Regions from separate parts of the Pseudomonas sp. DY-1 genome, predicted to be linked through region 1. Evidence: predicted binding sites of a transcription regulator. Region 1 holds the regulator's gene; the other holds the start of a gene.
What was found. Region 1 encodes sigma-54, which starts transcription at its own class of promoters, with help from an activator protein. Its sites were predicted from a motif close to ANTGGCATNNANNTTGCTNT; they were not measured.

Region 1 (7,061 bases):
CGTGGTCCTCGAGAACATCGAGGGCGGTGCTCTTGCCCGACCCGGAGCGGCCGCTGACGATGATCAGGCGCATGATGAAGCCCTAGCGTCCGCTCTGCACGTCCACCACTACCTGGTAGAGGCTGGTGCTGTCGGGAGCCTGGCGCAGACGCTCGCGCACATCGCTGCGGTCAAGCATGCTGGCTATCTGTCGGAGCAATTCAAGGTGCTCATCGGTGGCAGCTTCCGGGACCAGCAGGACAAACAGCAGGTCAACCGGAGCACCGTCGATGGCGTCGAAATCAACTGGCGCGTCAAGGCGCAGCACGGCGCTTATGGGCGCGATGCAGCCGATGAGGCGACAGTGGGGAATGGCGATGCCGTTGCCGAAACCGGTGGAACCGAGCTTCTCCCGGGCTACCAGGCTTTCGAAAATATCCTGGTTATCGAGGTCGGGGAGGTCACGGGAAACCAGCTTGGCAATCTGTTCCAGTACACGCTTTTTGCTGCCGCCCGGCACGTTCACCAGGGAACGGCCGGGGGTCAGGATTTGCTCGAGTCGAATCATAAGAGGGGGAAGAGTGTCAGCGGGCCGTAGCGCCCTGCTGGCGATTCAACTGCTTTTCCTTGTGTTTGATCAGTTGGCGGTCAAGTTTGTCGGTGAGCAGATCGATGGCGGCGTACATGTCTTCATGTTCCGCATTGGCCACGACCTCCCCGCCGGCGATGTGCAAGGTGGCTTCGATCTTTTGTTTCAGTTTCTCGACCTCCATGATGACTTGCACATTGGTGATCTTGTCGAAGTGGCGCTCGAGCCGGCCAAGTTTCTCGCCGACATAATCGCGCAGGGCGTCGGTCACATCCAGTTGATGTCCACTGATGTTGACTTGCATACCGCTTTCTCCTTATTGCCCGTGTATAAGAGACAGGCTAACGGGCCTGCCACCGGAACACTTTGGCGTGGGTCAATTTCCGCGTCACATCAGTCGCTTCCGCTCGCTGGAAGGCGCTATCCCAAGGGATTCGCGATACTTGGCTACTGTGCGACGGGCCACTTGAATGCCCTGTGCCTCCAGTAAACCAGCGATCTTGCTGTCGCTCAACGGCTTTTTCGGATTTTCCGCTGCGACCAGTTTCTTGATGATTGCGCGGATCGCGGTAGACGAACATTCACCGCCTTCCGAGGTGCTTACGTGGCTGGAGAAAAAGTACTTCAGCTCGTAGATTCCGCGGGGAGTGTGCATGTATTTCTGGGTAGTCACGCGCGAGATTGTGGACTCGTGCATACCTACGGCTTCGGCGATGTCATGCAGGACCAGGGGTTTCATCGCCTCTTCGCCATACTCCAGGAAGCCGCGCTGGTGCTCGACGATCTGGGTGGCGACCTTCATCAGAGTCTCGTTTCGGCTCTGCAGGCTCTTGATGAACCAGCGAGCCTCCTGAAGCTGATTGCGCATGAAGGTGTTGTCGGCGCTGGAATCGGCGCGACGAACGAAACCCGCGTAGTGCGGATTGACCCGCAGGCGCGGTACGGCTTCCTGGTTTAGCTCAACCAGCCAGCGTTCGTTGTGCTTGCGGACGATCACGTCGGGTACGACGTACTCGGGTTCGCTGGCTTCGATCTGCGAGCCGGGACGTGGATTCAGGGCCTGAATCAGTTCGATGATCTGGCGCAGTTCGTCTTCCTTGACCTTCATGCGCCGCATCAACTGGCTGTAGTCACGGCTGCCGAGCAGGTCTAGGAAGTCACCAGCCAGACGTTGGGCCTCGGTCAGCCACGGGGTGCCCGGAGGCAGCTGGCGAAGTTGCAGGATCAGGCATTCGCGCAGGTCGCGGGCACCGATGCCTGCGGGCTCGAACTGTTGGATGCGATGAAGGACGACTTCGACTTCGTCCAGCTCGATACCGAGCTCGGGGTCGAAGGCCTCGACTATCTCTGCCAGCGTCTCTTCGAGGTAACCGTCGTTATTGATGCAGTCGATGAGGGTGACACCAATCAGGCGGTCGGTGTCTGACATGGGGGCCAGGTTCAGCTGCCAGAGCAGGTGGCTCTGCAGGCTTTCACCGACCGAGGTGCGCGAGGTGAAATCCCACTCGTCGTCATCGTTGCTCGGCAGGCTGCTGGCGCTGGTCTGGTAGACATCTTCCCAGGCCGTATCGACAGGGAGTTCGCTGGGAATGCGTTCGTGCCATTCGCCATCTTCCATGGCTTCGGCATTGGTTTCGACGCTGGACTCCTGGAAGCTGGCTTCCTGGCTACTCGTGTTAGGCAGTTGGTCGCCTTCGGCCATCGGGTCGGAGGTGTCGAAATCGTCGCCATCCTCCTGCCGCTCAAGCATGGGATTGGACTCCAGTGCTTCCTGGATCTCCTGCTGGAGGTCCAGGGTGGAGAGTTGGAGTAGGCGGATGGCCTGTTGCAGCTGAGGGGTCATCGTCAGCTGCTGGCCCATCTTAAGGACTAGCGATGGTTTCATGGCAGAGGGCTTAGCACCTTGATTCGCCGGCGCTCACGCGCCATCCACAACAGGGCGCCGAAGCGCCACCAGGAAGCAAATTATATGCCTGACCTTGAAGGATTTTCCTAGCTCGCGCAACCCATCTTGTAGGAGATGTCGCGGGAGGCTACAGGCGGAACTCGTGGCCCAGATAGACTTCCTTCACCAGCTGGTTGGCCAGGATGGCTTCCGCACTACCCTCGGCAATCAGTTGTCCGTCACTGACAATGTAGGCGGTCTCGCAGATGTCCAGCGTTTCACGGACGTTGTGGTCGGTGATGAGCACACCGATTCCCTTGGCCTTGAGATGATGGATTATCTGCTTGATATCGCCCACGGAAATCGGGTCCACGCCGGCGAACGGTTCGTCCAGCAGGATGAATTTCGGGGAGGTAGCCAGCGCCCGGGCGATTTCCACCCGACGGCGCTCACCGCCTGACAGGCTCATGCCGAGACTGTCGCGAATGTGGCTGATGTGGAACTCCTGCAGCAGGCTTTCCAGCTCCTTGCGGCGCGTGGCGCGGTCGAGGTCCTTGCGGGTCTCGAGGATCGCCATGATGTTGTCCGCCACGCTGAGCTTGCGGAAGATCGAGGCTTCCTGCGGCAGGTAGCCGATGCCCGCACGGGCGCGGCCATGCATGGGCTGATGGGTGACGTCCTGCTGGTCGATCAGGACGCGGCCCTGGTCGGCCTGAACCAAGCCGACAATCATGTAGAAGCAGGTGGTCTTGCCGGCACCGTTGGGGCCGAGAAGGCCAACGATTTGTCCGCTGTCGATCGACAGGCTGACATCGCGGACCACCTGGCGGCTCTTGTAGCTCTTGGCCAGATGCTGGGCTTTGAGAGTCGCCATTACTGTGCTTTCTGCTCTTTCTTCTTCGGCTGGATGACCATGTCGATTCGCGGACGCGGAGTGGTCACGTTATTGCCGGTAGCGCGGCCTGCGTTGACGATCTGGCGCTGGGTGTCATAGACGATCTTCTCGCCTTCGAAGGTGTTGCCTTCCTGAACCACCTTGGCCTGGTCGAGCAGAATGATGCGCTCGTTGGCCGCGAAGTACTGGATGGTCAGGCCATAGGCCTTGACTATTTCCTTGTCCACCGCAGGCTTCTGTTCGTAGTAAGCGGGCTTGCCGACCGAGGTGAAGACCTCGACATCGCCATTCGCGTCCTGGGTAATGGTGACGGTATCGCCGGTGATCTTCAGGGTTCCCTGGGTGATCACGACGTTGCCGCGGTAGACCGCGACGCCCTGCTTGTCATCGAGCTCGGCGCTGTCGGCCTGGACGCGAATCGGTTGATCGCGGTCCGTGGGCAGGGCCCAGGCGGCAGCACTTCCGAGTGCGGTACCCAGGCTGAGCAACAGGGGGAGGGTTTTAACGAACCTCATGCTGGCCTCTTACGTTGGACTGCAGGATCATCCTGCTGTCATTCAAGTACGCTTTCATTCCTTGTGCCGTGGTCACCCCATTGGCCGCGTCGATTCTAACGGCTTGCTGGGTCTGCGCATATTCCTCGTCAGGGAACACGGTCAGGCGGCTAGTGGTCAGGATGGTCGGGCGCCCCTTGCCGTCGGTGCGCGCCACCCGGACCTTGTCGATCAGTTCGACCTGCTTGCCTTCAGGGCCGACTTCGCCTCGCTCGCTTTGTACGTGCCAGGGGTATGCGGTGCCGCGATGCAGGAGCAGGTCCGGATTGGTCAGCAGTGTGACATCAGTGGCCTTTATATGTTCGAGGTGGGTCGCGGTCATTTCGTAGTGGAGCTTGCCATCTTCCTGGAACTGGGTGCTCTTGCCATTTTCCACGTAGAAATCGATGGCGTTGTCGTTGCCTGTGGCTGCTGTCCGGTCCATGAAGCTTTCGGGACGGATATTCCAGTACCCCAGAGCGATGAGTAGCGCCGCGATCGGGGTCAGGATCAGCGCAAGGCGGATGTTCTTTGGCATGAAAAACCTCAGAGATAAGCAGCTTGCGCCGCTTCCAGGCTGCCCTGGGCGCGCAGTATGAGTTCGCAGAACTCACGGGCTGCGCCTTCGCCGCCACGTGCCTGGGTGATGCCATGGGCATGCTGGCGGACGAAAGCATCGGCGTTGGCCACGGCCATGCCCAGGCCGACACGGCGAATCACCGGTAGGTCGGGAAGGTCGTCACCGAGGTAGGCGACCTGATCATAATTCAACCCCAGTTCCGCGAGCAGGCCGTCGAGGACAGCCAGTTTGTCTTCGCGCCCCTGGAACAGATGCTGTATGCCGAGGTTCTGTGCGCGACGCTCGACAACCTCCGACTGGCGGCCGCTGATGATGGCAGTGCGCACGCCAGCATTCATCAGCATCTTGATGCCTTGGCCGTCGAGGGTGTTGAAGGTCTTGAATTCTCCGCCGCCGGGTAGGAAGTAGAGGCGGCCGTCGGTCAGCACGCCGTCCACGTCGAACACGGCCAGGCGAACGGCCTTGGCACGAGTGAGGAGTTCATTGCTCATCAGATCACTCCGGCGCGGGTCATGTCATGGATATGCAGGGCGCCGATGGGGCGGTCGTCTTCATCGACCACAACCAGCACGTTGATCTTGTGGTCGTCCATGATCTTCAGCGCTTCAGCTGCAAGCATGTCGGGGCGTACGGTCTTGCCGTGCACCGTCATGACGTCGTCGATGCTGGCCTGGCGCACATCGACACCTTTGTCCAAAGTGCGGCGCAGGTCGCCGTCGGTGAATATGCCGGCGAGGTGGCCGTCACTTTCCACCACCGCGGTCATGCCCAGGCCCTTGCGTGTCATTTCCAGCAGGGCTTCGCGCAGCGGCGTACCGCGGGCGACGCTGGGCAGGCTTTCGCCGCTGTGCATGATGTTCTCCACCTTGAGCAGGAGGCGACGGCCAAGCGCGCCGCCCGGATGAGAGAAGGCGAAGTCTTCGGCGGTGAAACCACGAGCTTCCAACAGGGCGATGGCCAGAGCGTCACCCAGGACCAGCGCCGCAGTGGTGGACGATGTGGGAGCCAGGTTTAGTGGGCAGGCTTCCTGGCCTACTCGAGCATCCAGATTCGCAGCTGCGGCTTTGGCCAGGGGCGAGTCCGGATTGCCAGTGAGGCTGATCAGGGTGATTCCCAGGCGCTTGATCAGCGGCAGCAGCGTGACGATTTCGGCAGTCGAGCCGGAATTGGAGAGCGCCAGGACCACGTCTTCACGGGTGATCATGCCCATGTCGCCATGGCTGGCCTCGGCCGGGTGAACAAAGAAGGATGGGGTGCCGGTGCTGGCCAGGGTGGCAGCAATCTTGTTCCCGACATGTCCGGACTTGCCCATACCCACCACCACTACGCGTCCCTTGCAATCCAGGATGAGTTCGCAGGCGCGAACGAAATCTGCGTCGATGCGTGGCATAAGGGCGTCGATCGCCTCGCGTTCGAGCTGGATAGTGCGTTGTGCGGACTTGATGAGATCGCTGGATTGGCTCATGGGCATGCAGTGGCCGGGGGAAAAGGCGCCGATTATAGCGATAAAGGTGATTTAGCTCACGCGTCAATGGCGTCGAAGCTGTCGCAAAGCTGAACAGACGCTAGCGTGGCCTTGGGAGGCGCAAGGCCGCGGTGATATAGTTCGCGCCCTGTTCGGCCCGTTCTGAGCGGAGTGTCCTTGCGTTGGGGCGCGTCGTCTTCCAGGGAGGCTGTATCGCAAGGAGTCTAGATGAGTGCCGAAAACACCTACGCCGTCGAGTTGAAGGGGGTTACCTTCAATCGTGGCGCGCGCAGCATTTTCCAAGACGTCGATATTCGTATCCCGCGCGGCAAGGTTACCGGCATCATGGGGCCTTCCGGCTGCGGCAAGACCACGCTACTGCGCCTGATTGCTGCCCAGCTCAAGCCCGCGAGTGGCGAAGTCTGGGTCAACGGTCAGAATCTGCCCAAGCTCTCCCGCGCCGACCTGTTCGACATGCGCAAGCAGTTTGGCGTGCTGTTCCAGAGCGGTGCGTTGTTCACCGATCTGGATGTCTTCGAGAACGTCGCGTTTCCTTTGCGGGTGCACACCAAGCTGCCTGAGGAAATGATTCGTGACATTGTCTTGCTGAAACTTCAGGCAGTTGGCCTGCGTGGCGCCATCGAACTGATGCCGGACGAGTTGTCTGGCGGCATGAAGCGGCGCGTGGCGCTGGCGCGCGCAATTGCGCTCGATCCTCAGATCCTGATGTATGACGAACCGTTCGTCGGTCAGGACCCCATTGCCATGGGGGTTCTGGTGCGCTTGATTCGCCTGCTTAACGATGCACTCGGTATCACCAGCATCGTGGTTTCCCACGATCTGGCGGAAACCGCCAGCATTGCTGACTACATCTATGTGGTGGGTGATGCGCAGGTGCTGGGGCAGGGAACTCCGGACGAGCTGATGAATTCCGATAACCCGCGTATCCGCCAGTTCATGAAAGGCATTCCGGATGGACCGGTGCCCTTCCATTTCCCGGCACCTGATTACCGCAAAGACTTGCTGGGGGGGCGCTGATGCGCAAGAAGTCCTTGCTCGAGCGCGTTCGCCTGCTCGGGCGTTCTGGTCTGGACGTGCTGGAAGCGCTTGGGCGCTCCACACTGTTCCTGTTGCA
Region 2 (7,061 bases), 1.3 Mb from region 1:
GTCTCCTTCGCGGGTGCCTGCAGCACGACCCGGGTGCCGCTCAATGTGATACCTGCGTTGGCCAGGCCGGAAGACAGCAACAGCAGGCCGGCCCAGAGGGTTCTGGAAGTCAGTCGTTTCACGTTGATCTCGCATCTGGAAGCGAGGGGTGTGGAAGCACCCCACCGCTTGTGGCTGGACTTACTTGTAAGTCAGGGTGAACGGCAGGGTGCCGTTGGCGCTACCGGGTGTGGGTGCGGCGGCGCTGGATTTCACGTAGGCCGCGCGCATGGACAGTGAGGCTTTGTACTTGACCGGAGCGCTGCCGCTCGCGACCAGGGGGGCATCGATGGTGTCGTTGGCGGAAAGGTTCAGCAGTTTGCCGTCGTCGTTATAGAGACCGATGCCGACGCCAGTGGCGCTACCGGTGGTTTTCAGCAGGTTGAGATTCTTGGCGTCGATGCCAGAGCCGGATTTCGCGTCGAGACGCAGCATGACGGTGGTCAGGCCGCTGCCGGTGCTGCCGCAATCCAGCTCCAGGTTGATATCGGTACCGGCAGTGACGCCGCCGCCGGCACTGCCGCCCAGGGAATCGATAGGCACCTTGCCGAGGTCGACGTTGACGAGCTGGTTACCCTTGCCGCCACCGCCGACGCTGGTGCCGGGGCCGCCGGTGATAGCGCAGGAAGCGGAGGTGAGTTGGCCGGTGAAGTTGATGGTTCCGTCCGCAGCGACTGCGGAGTTGAGCAGGAGGCCGGTTACGGCCGTGGCAAGCATGCCTTTAATTGGAATAGACAAAATAGCGCTTCCTTAATTCTGGTTGAGGCGACTCGTGATCGTGCTCTTTAAGAGCCTCGCAAAGTTTAAGGAAGTAAAAAGATGCATCAATAAGCTCAATTCCGGCCGTCTTGGCGAATTGACCTTTTGTACTTGTAGGTTTTTTCTTGAAGGGGTCTCAGGGAGCTTGTGTATTGGTTGATTGCTATTGGTGTTCAGTGGAAGGGGTTAATTACTAATGCTTGTATGTGGATTCTGACAGTTTTTTCTGATTAATGTTAATAAGTGTTTCGGGTTGTTTGTTTCAATAGAGGTGGCCAATCGCACAAGTGGTATTTCATCTGGACTTGGGAAGCCACGTCATTAGTCGGCCATCTCTAGTGCGGGCCACGCCGGTGAGAGCGAAGCCAAACCCAGATGCTTGGCCAGGCTGGCTCCCCGGCAGCCCTTCTCCTGATGGGAGAGGGGGCCAAGGTCCACCAACGGCGGGGCCCGCTTCCCCTCCCGCTGGCAGAGGAAGCGGCATGAGCCGAGCACCCCTCAGCGCACGACGTGCAGGAAGTGCAGGTGCTTCTCGTACTGGTCGAGCAAGTCGCCGATCACTTCCTCTCGGCTCCAGCCCATTACGTCGTAGTCCTGCCCGCCCTCACGCAGGTACACCTCGGCGCGGAAGTACTTGCGTGCGTCAGTGCCTTCGTCGTTGCCATCACGGCCCGCGAAGCGCGGTAGCGGCAGGGCGCGGGGGCGGACCTCGTAGCTGAAATCGACTTCGCTGCCGTGGCCGACATTCAACTTGCAGCGCCCGTCATGACCGTTCTGTATGTCCACGTCGTAGCCCTGCTTGCGCAGCTCCTCGGACACATCCTGGCAGGCGGGTCGTACGACTTCCTCGATGAATCGGGTGACATGGGTGCGGCGCGGGAACATCAGGATGTTGCGCAGGCGCCGTTGCCAGCCGCCTTGTTGGCGATGGGGTGGGCGCGAGAGGTTGAGGGCCTGGTAGCGAATGCCACGCTTGGTGGCATCCAGGCGCAGCGCCTTGAGCAGGCCCCAGGTCGCCGCCAGCAGCACCACGGCGAAGGGCAGGGCGCTGGCGATGGTCGCGGTCTGCAGGGCCTTCAGGCCATCGGCAACCAGCAATGCCATGGCCACGACACCCATCAGGATCGACCAGAACAGGCGCTGCCAGAGCGGCGTTACCTCCCGGCCGCCCGAAGCCAGCATGTCGACCACCAGGGCGCCAGAGTCGGCGGAGGTGACGAAGAACACCACCACCATCAACACCGCCACCACGGAGAGCAGGCTGGAGAACGGGAACTGCTGGAGGAAGGCGAAGAGCGCCAGCGAACTGTCCTGGGCCACGGTGTCCGCGAGGCTGCCAACACCCTCGTGCAGCACCATGTGGATTGCCGAGTCGCCGAACACGGTCATCCATAGCAGGGTGAAGCCGGCCGGCACGAACAATACGCCGCAGACGAACTGGCGGATGGTGCGCCCGCGGGAAATGCGGGCAATGAACAGGCCGACGAAGGGCGACCAGGACAGCCACCAGCCCCAGTAGAGCAGGGTCCAGCCGCCGATCCAGTCGCTGGATTCATAGGCGTAGAGATTGAAGGTCTTGCTGACGATCTCGGACAGGTAGCCGCCGGTGTTCTGGATGAACGTCTTGAACAGGAACACGGTGGGGCCCAGCAACAGCACCACGACCAGCAGGATGACCGCGAGTACCAGGTTGAGCTCGGAGAGGATCTTGATGCCTCTGTTCAGGCCGCTGGCCACTGACAGCGTCGTCAGGGCACAGGTGCCGGCGATCAGCCCCAACTGCACCGGCACGCTCACGGGCAGGCCGAACAGCTGGTTCAGGCCGCTGTTGATCTGCAGCACGCCATAGCCGAGCGACGTGGCCACGCCGAATACGGTGCCGATGATGGCGAAGATATCCACAGCGTGGCCGATAGGCCCGTAGATGCGCTCGCCAATCAGCGGGTAGAGCGCCGAGCGCAGCGTCAGGGGCAGGTCATGGCGGAAGCAGAAGAACGCCAGGATCAGCGCGACGATCGCGTAGATCGCCCAGGCATGCAGGCCCCAGTGGAAGAAGGTCAGCTTCATGGCCTCCCTGGCGGCGGCCACGGTGTTGGGGTCGCCTACCGGCGGGTTGGCGTAGTGCATCAGCGGTTCGGCGACGCCGAAGAACATCAGGCCGATGCCCATGCCGGCGGAGAACAGCATGGCGAACCAGGTGCCGTTGCGGTATTCGGGCTGGCTATGGTCGGGCCCGAGCTTGATGTCCCCCAAGCGGCTGACGGCCAGGAAGACGACGGTAATGAGGATCAGGGCGACCGTCAGGACATAGAACCAGCTGGCGTTGACGATGATCCAGTCCTGGATGTGGATGAACAGCGCTTGCGCCTGATCGCGGGCGAGGGTGCTGTAGAGCACCAGGGCGATGATGAGGATGGCCGAACCGAAAAAGACCGGCGGATTGAGGGTGGATTGCGAAGACGAACGTGCCTCCATTGAGCTAGCTCTCCTTTTAATCGGATGGCCGCCAAGGGCGGAAGGCGCGCAATTCTAGCAATTTCGATAGAAAAAGTCTTTCGCTGGCTAAGTTGCAATAGTTTCTATTGCTTCATGTCATGGTTTCCGGGCGGTACTGCAGGGCTTCGCCGAGGTGATGGCGGGCTATGGTTTCGGCCTGCTCCAGATCGGCTAGGGTGCGAGCCACCTTGAGGATGCGATGGGCTGCACGCAGGGAGAGATTGAGGCGTTCGCAGGCTGCTTCCAGCCAGGCGCGGTCTTCGCTTTCCAGGGCGCAATGCTGGCGCAGGCCCTTGAGGTCGAGGAAGGCGTTGGCGCACCCCTGGCGTCGGAGTTGCACGCGGCGTGATTGCGCCACCGTCGCGGCAACTTCCGCGCTGCCGGGCCCCGTGCTTGTCGGTGGCTCCAGGGCGGTTGCTTCGCGGGCAACTGTCAGGTGCAGGTCGATCCGGTCAAGTAGCGGGCCGGACAACTTGGCGCGGTAGCGCTGGATCTGCTCCGGGGTACAGCGGCATCGCCCGGCCGGGTCGCCGAGATATCCACAGGGGCAGGGGTTCATTGCCGCGACCAGTTGGAAGCGCGCTGGAAAACGCAGCTTGTCATGGGCGCGGGCGATGACGATCTCACCGCTTTCCAGGGGCTCTCGCAGGACCTCCAGCACCTTGCGCTCGAACTCCGGCAGTTCATCGAGGAACAGCACGCCCTGATGCGCCAGGGTGATTTCGCCCGGCTTCGGCCGACTACCACCACCTACCAGCGCGGCACCGGAGGCGCTGTGATGGGGCTGGCGGAAGGGGCGTTGCGGCCAGCTCGTCAGCGGTGCATGGCTGGCAACCGAGTGGATGGCCGCCACTTCCAGGGCCTCATGCTCTTCCAGCGGTGGCAGCAGACCAGGCAGGCGACTGGCCAGCAAGGTCTTGCCGGTGCCGGGCGGCCCGCAAAGCAACAGGTTGTGCGACCCAGCCGCAGCGACCAGGAGGGCGCGCTTTGCTGCGACCTGGCCCTGGACTTCGGCGAGGTCGGGGTAGGGCGGGCGCTCGTCCATCAGGCCCTGGGCCTGGTAGAAGGGCAGTGGGGTATGGCCGGCAAAGTGCGCGGTCAGCTCCAGCAAGTGCGAGGCGGCCAGCACCTTGAGACCGCCGGCCAGGCTGGCTTCTTCGGCATTATCCCGTGGCACCACCAGGGTCCGCCCGGCGGCGCGAGCGGCGAGCGCGGCGGGGAGTACACCCTGCACAGATCGCAGCGAGCCGGAAAGCGCCAGTTCACCCAGGCATTCCACCTCATCCAGGGCACCGGCCGGCAATTGGCCGCTGGCCGCGAGCACGCCAAGGGCAATGGCGAGGTCGAAGCGGCCGCCATCTTTCGGCAGATCTGCCGGAGCGAGGTTGAGGGTGATGCGTCGGGGAGGGAAATCGAACCCGCTGTTCTGGATCGCGCTGCGGACGCGGTCCTTGCTTTCCTTCACGGCGGTTTCCGGAAGGCCAACCAGGGCCAGGGACGGCAGGCCGTTGGCGAGGTGCGCTTCGACGGTCACGGCAGGGGCTTCGACGCCAACCTGCGCGCGACTGTGGACGATGGCCAGGGACATTGATCACTCCTTGATCGGTCCGCCGGGCCGGAGTGGGATCACTCCGCCGACGGCGGGTTCAGCTTGGCATCCAGTTCCGCGACCTTGGCTTCCAGGGCCTCCAGGCGCGCGCGGGTGCGGGCGAGTACCACCATCTGGCTGTCGAATTCGTCGCGGGTGACCAGGTCGAGTTTGCCGAAGGCGCTCTGGAGCAGGACCTTGAACTGGGCCTCGATTTCGGCACGGGGCAACGGGCTGTCGCTGCTGAACAGGCGCGAGGCAGTGGCGGCGAGGGTATCGAGCAGGGCTTTGGGCGGCAGCATGGCGGTATCCGTAAGTGAATGAGCGGGAGTCTATCACGGTGCTCTCTGGGGCCGTGCCGGCAGTGCCCGGTGCCCAATTATTGAGCAATGGGCTGGAGCGCTGCGCACTGCTTTGGTGCGATGCGCGCGCGATCGGGCCTTCTGAAATGCGGCATCCGGCCAGTATCTGATTGAAAACAGGCACTTTGTCTGGAGCTGGCAAGAATTCTGCTTGGAGCTGAACGACGCATGCACCGATGCAGTTCCGGTGCACCGGGCGAGGCGGGGGAGTGTTTCGCCAGAAGCGGTTGGTTTGTGTCGGAGTGCCGAGCCAGGGCGGGCCGACGCGTTACAAAAGCCAGACACTGCGCTTAGACTTGAGCCGGGTTCGCGTTTTTCCTGGGGCAAGTCAACCAAAACACGGGAGAGAGTTTCATGAAGCTAGTCACCGCCATCATCAAGCCTTTCAAGCTCGACGACGTGCGTGAGTCGTTGTCCGAGATCGGCGTGCAGGGCATCACTGTCACCGAGGTCAAGGGCTTCGGGCGGCAAAAGGGCCACACCGAGCTTTATCGTGGCGCCGAGTACGTTGTCGATTTCCTGCCGAAGGTGAAGATCGATGTGGCCATCGCCGACGATCAGCTCGATCGCGTGATCGAGGCCATTACCAAGGCAGCCAACACCGGCAAGATCGGTGACGGCAAGATCTTCGTCGTCAATCTGGAACAGGCCATCCGTATCCGTACCGGCGAAACCGGCACAGACGCGATCTAAGCCGCCGAACCCCAACGCCCCAGGAGAAAACAACATGACTCTGCGTAAAGCCGCAGGGCTAGGAGCCCTTTTGTCCCTCGTTACCCCCGGCCTGGCCATGGCCGCCGACGAGGTCGTGCTGAACAGTGGTGACACGGCGTGGATGATCGTCGCTACTGCGCTGGTGCTGTTCATGACCATCCCCGGCCTGGCGCTGTTCTATGGCGGCATGGTTCGCTCCAAGAACGTTCTGTCGGTGATGATGCAGTGCTTCGCCATCACCGGCCTGATCAGCATCCTCTGGGTGGTCTACGGCTACAGCCTGGCCTTCGACACTACCGGCATGGAACAGGGGGTGATCAACTTCAACTCCTTCGTGGGCGGCCTGTCCAAGGCGTTCCTCAGCGGCCTGAACACCAGCAGCCTGGTGTACGCGATTCCTGAGAGCGTGTTCATCACCTTCCAGATGACCTTTGCCATCATCACCCCGGCCCTGATCGTGGGTGCCTTTGCCGAGCGCATGAAGTTCTCCGCCATGCTGATCTTCATGGCTGTCTGGTTCACCCTGGTCTATGCCCCGATCGCCCACATGGTGTGGAGCGGCAACGGCGGCCTGATGTGGGACTGGGGCGTGCTGGACTTCGCCGGTGGCACCGTGGTGCACATCAACGCCGGTGTCGCAGGTCTTGTAGCCTGCCTGGTACTGGGCAAGCGCAAAGGCTACCCGACTACTCCGATGGCTCCGCACAACCTGGGCTATACCCTGCTCGGCGCCGCCATGCTCTGGGTGGGCTGGTTCGGTTTCAACGCTGGTTCCGCGGTTGCGGCCAATGGCACGGCTGGCATGGCCATGCTGGTTACCCAGATCGCCACTGCCGCCGCCGCCCTGGGCTGGATGTTCGCCGAGTGGCTGACCCACGGTAAGCCGAGCGCACTGGGTATCGCTTCCGGTGTGGTCGCCGGTCTGGTTGCCATTACTCCGGCCGCTGGCACCGTCGGCCCGATGGGCGCCTTGATCATCGGTCTGGTTGCCGGCGTGGTCTGCTACTTCTGCGCTACCAGCCTGAAGCGCAAGCTGGGCTACGACGACTCCCTGGACGCTTTCGGTGTGCACGGCATCGGCGGTATCGTTGGCGCACTGCTGA

Region 2: a site for sigma-54 is predicted at 5,379-5,398, ahead of glnK (P-II family nitrogen regulator). Genes of this name have one in related genera too.

What each region holds. Positions count from the first base shown of each region.
Region 1 is NZ_CP032616.1:3,110,800-3,117,860, reverse strand. Features, by position in the region: gene rapZ (RNase adapter RapZ) at 1-73, opposite strand, end outside; gene ptsN (PTS IIA-like nitrogen regulatory protein PtsN) at 83-547, opposite strand; gene hpf (ribosome hibernation-promoting factor, HPF/YfiA family) at 564-872, opposite strand; gene D6Z43_RS14705 (RNA polymerase factor sigma-54) at 957-2,453, opposite strand; gene lptB (LPS export ABC transporter ATP-binding protein) at 2,602-3,327, opposite strand; gene lptA (lipopolysaccharide transport periplasmic protein LptA) at 3,327-3,863, opposite strand; gene lptC (LPS export ABC transporter periplasmic protein LptC) at 3,850-4,419, opposite strand; gene D6Z43_RS14685 (HAD family hydrolase) at 4,428-4,952, opposite strand; gene D6Z43_RS14680 (KpsF/GutQ family sugar-phosphate isomerase) at 4,952-5,932, opposite strand; gene D6Z43_RS14675 (ABC transporter ATP-binding protein) at 6,155-6,964, shown strand; gene mlaE (lipid asymmetry maintenance ABC transporter permease subunit MlaE) at 6,964-7,061, shown strand, end outside.
Region 2 is NZ_CP032616.1:4,421,760-4,428,820, forward strand. Features, by position in the region: gene D6Z43_RS20875 (molecular chaperone) at 1-113, opposite strand, end outside; gene D6Z43_RS20880 (fimbrial protein) at 181-777, opposite strand; gene D6Z43_RS20885 (choline BCCT transporter BetT) at 1,297-3,273, opposite strand; gene D6Z43_RS20890 (YifB family Mg chelatase-like AAA ATPase) at 3,386-4,882, opposite strand; gene D6Z43_RS20895 (accessory factor UbiK family protein) at 4,921-5,184, opposite strand; gene glnK (P-II family nitrogen regulator) at 5,599-5,937, shown strand; gene D6Z43_RS20905 (ammonium transporter) at 5,972-7,061, shown strand, end outside.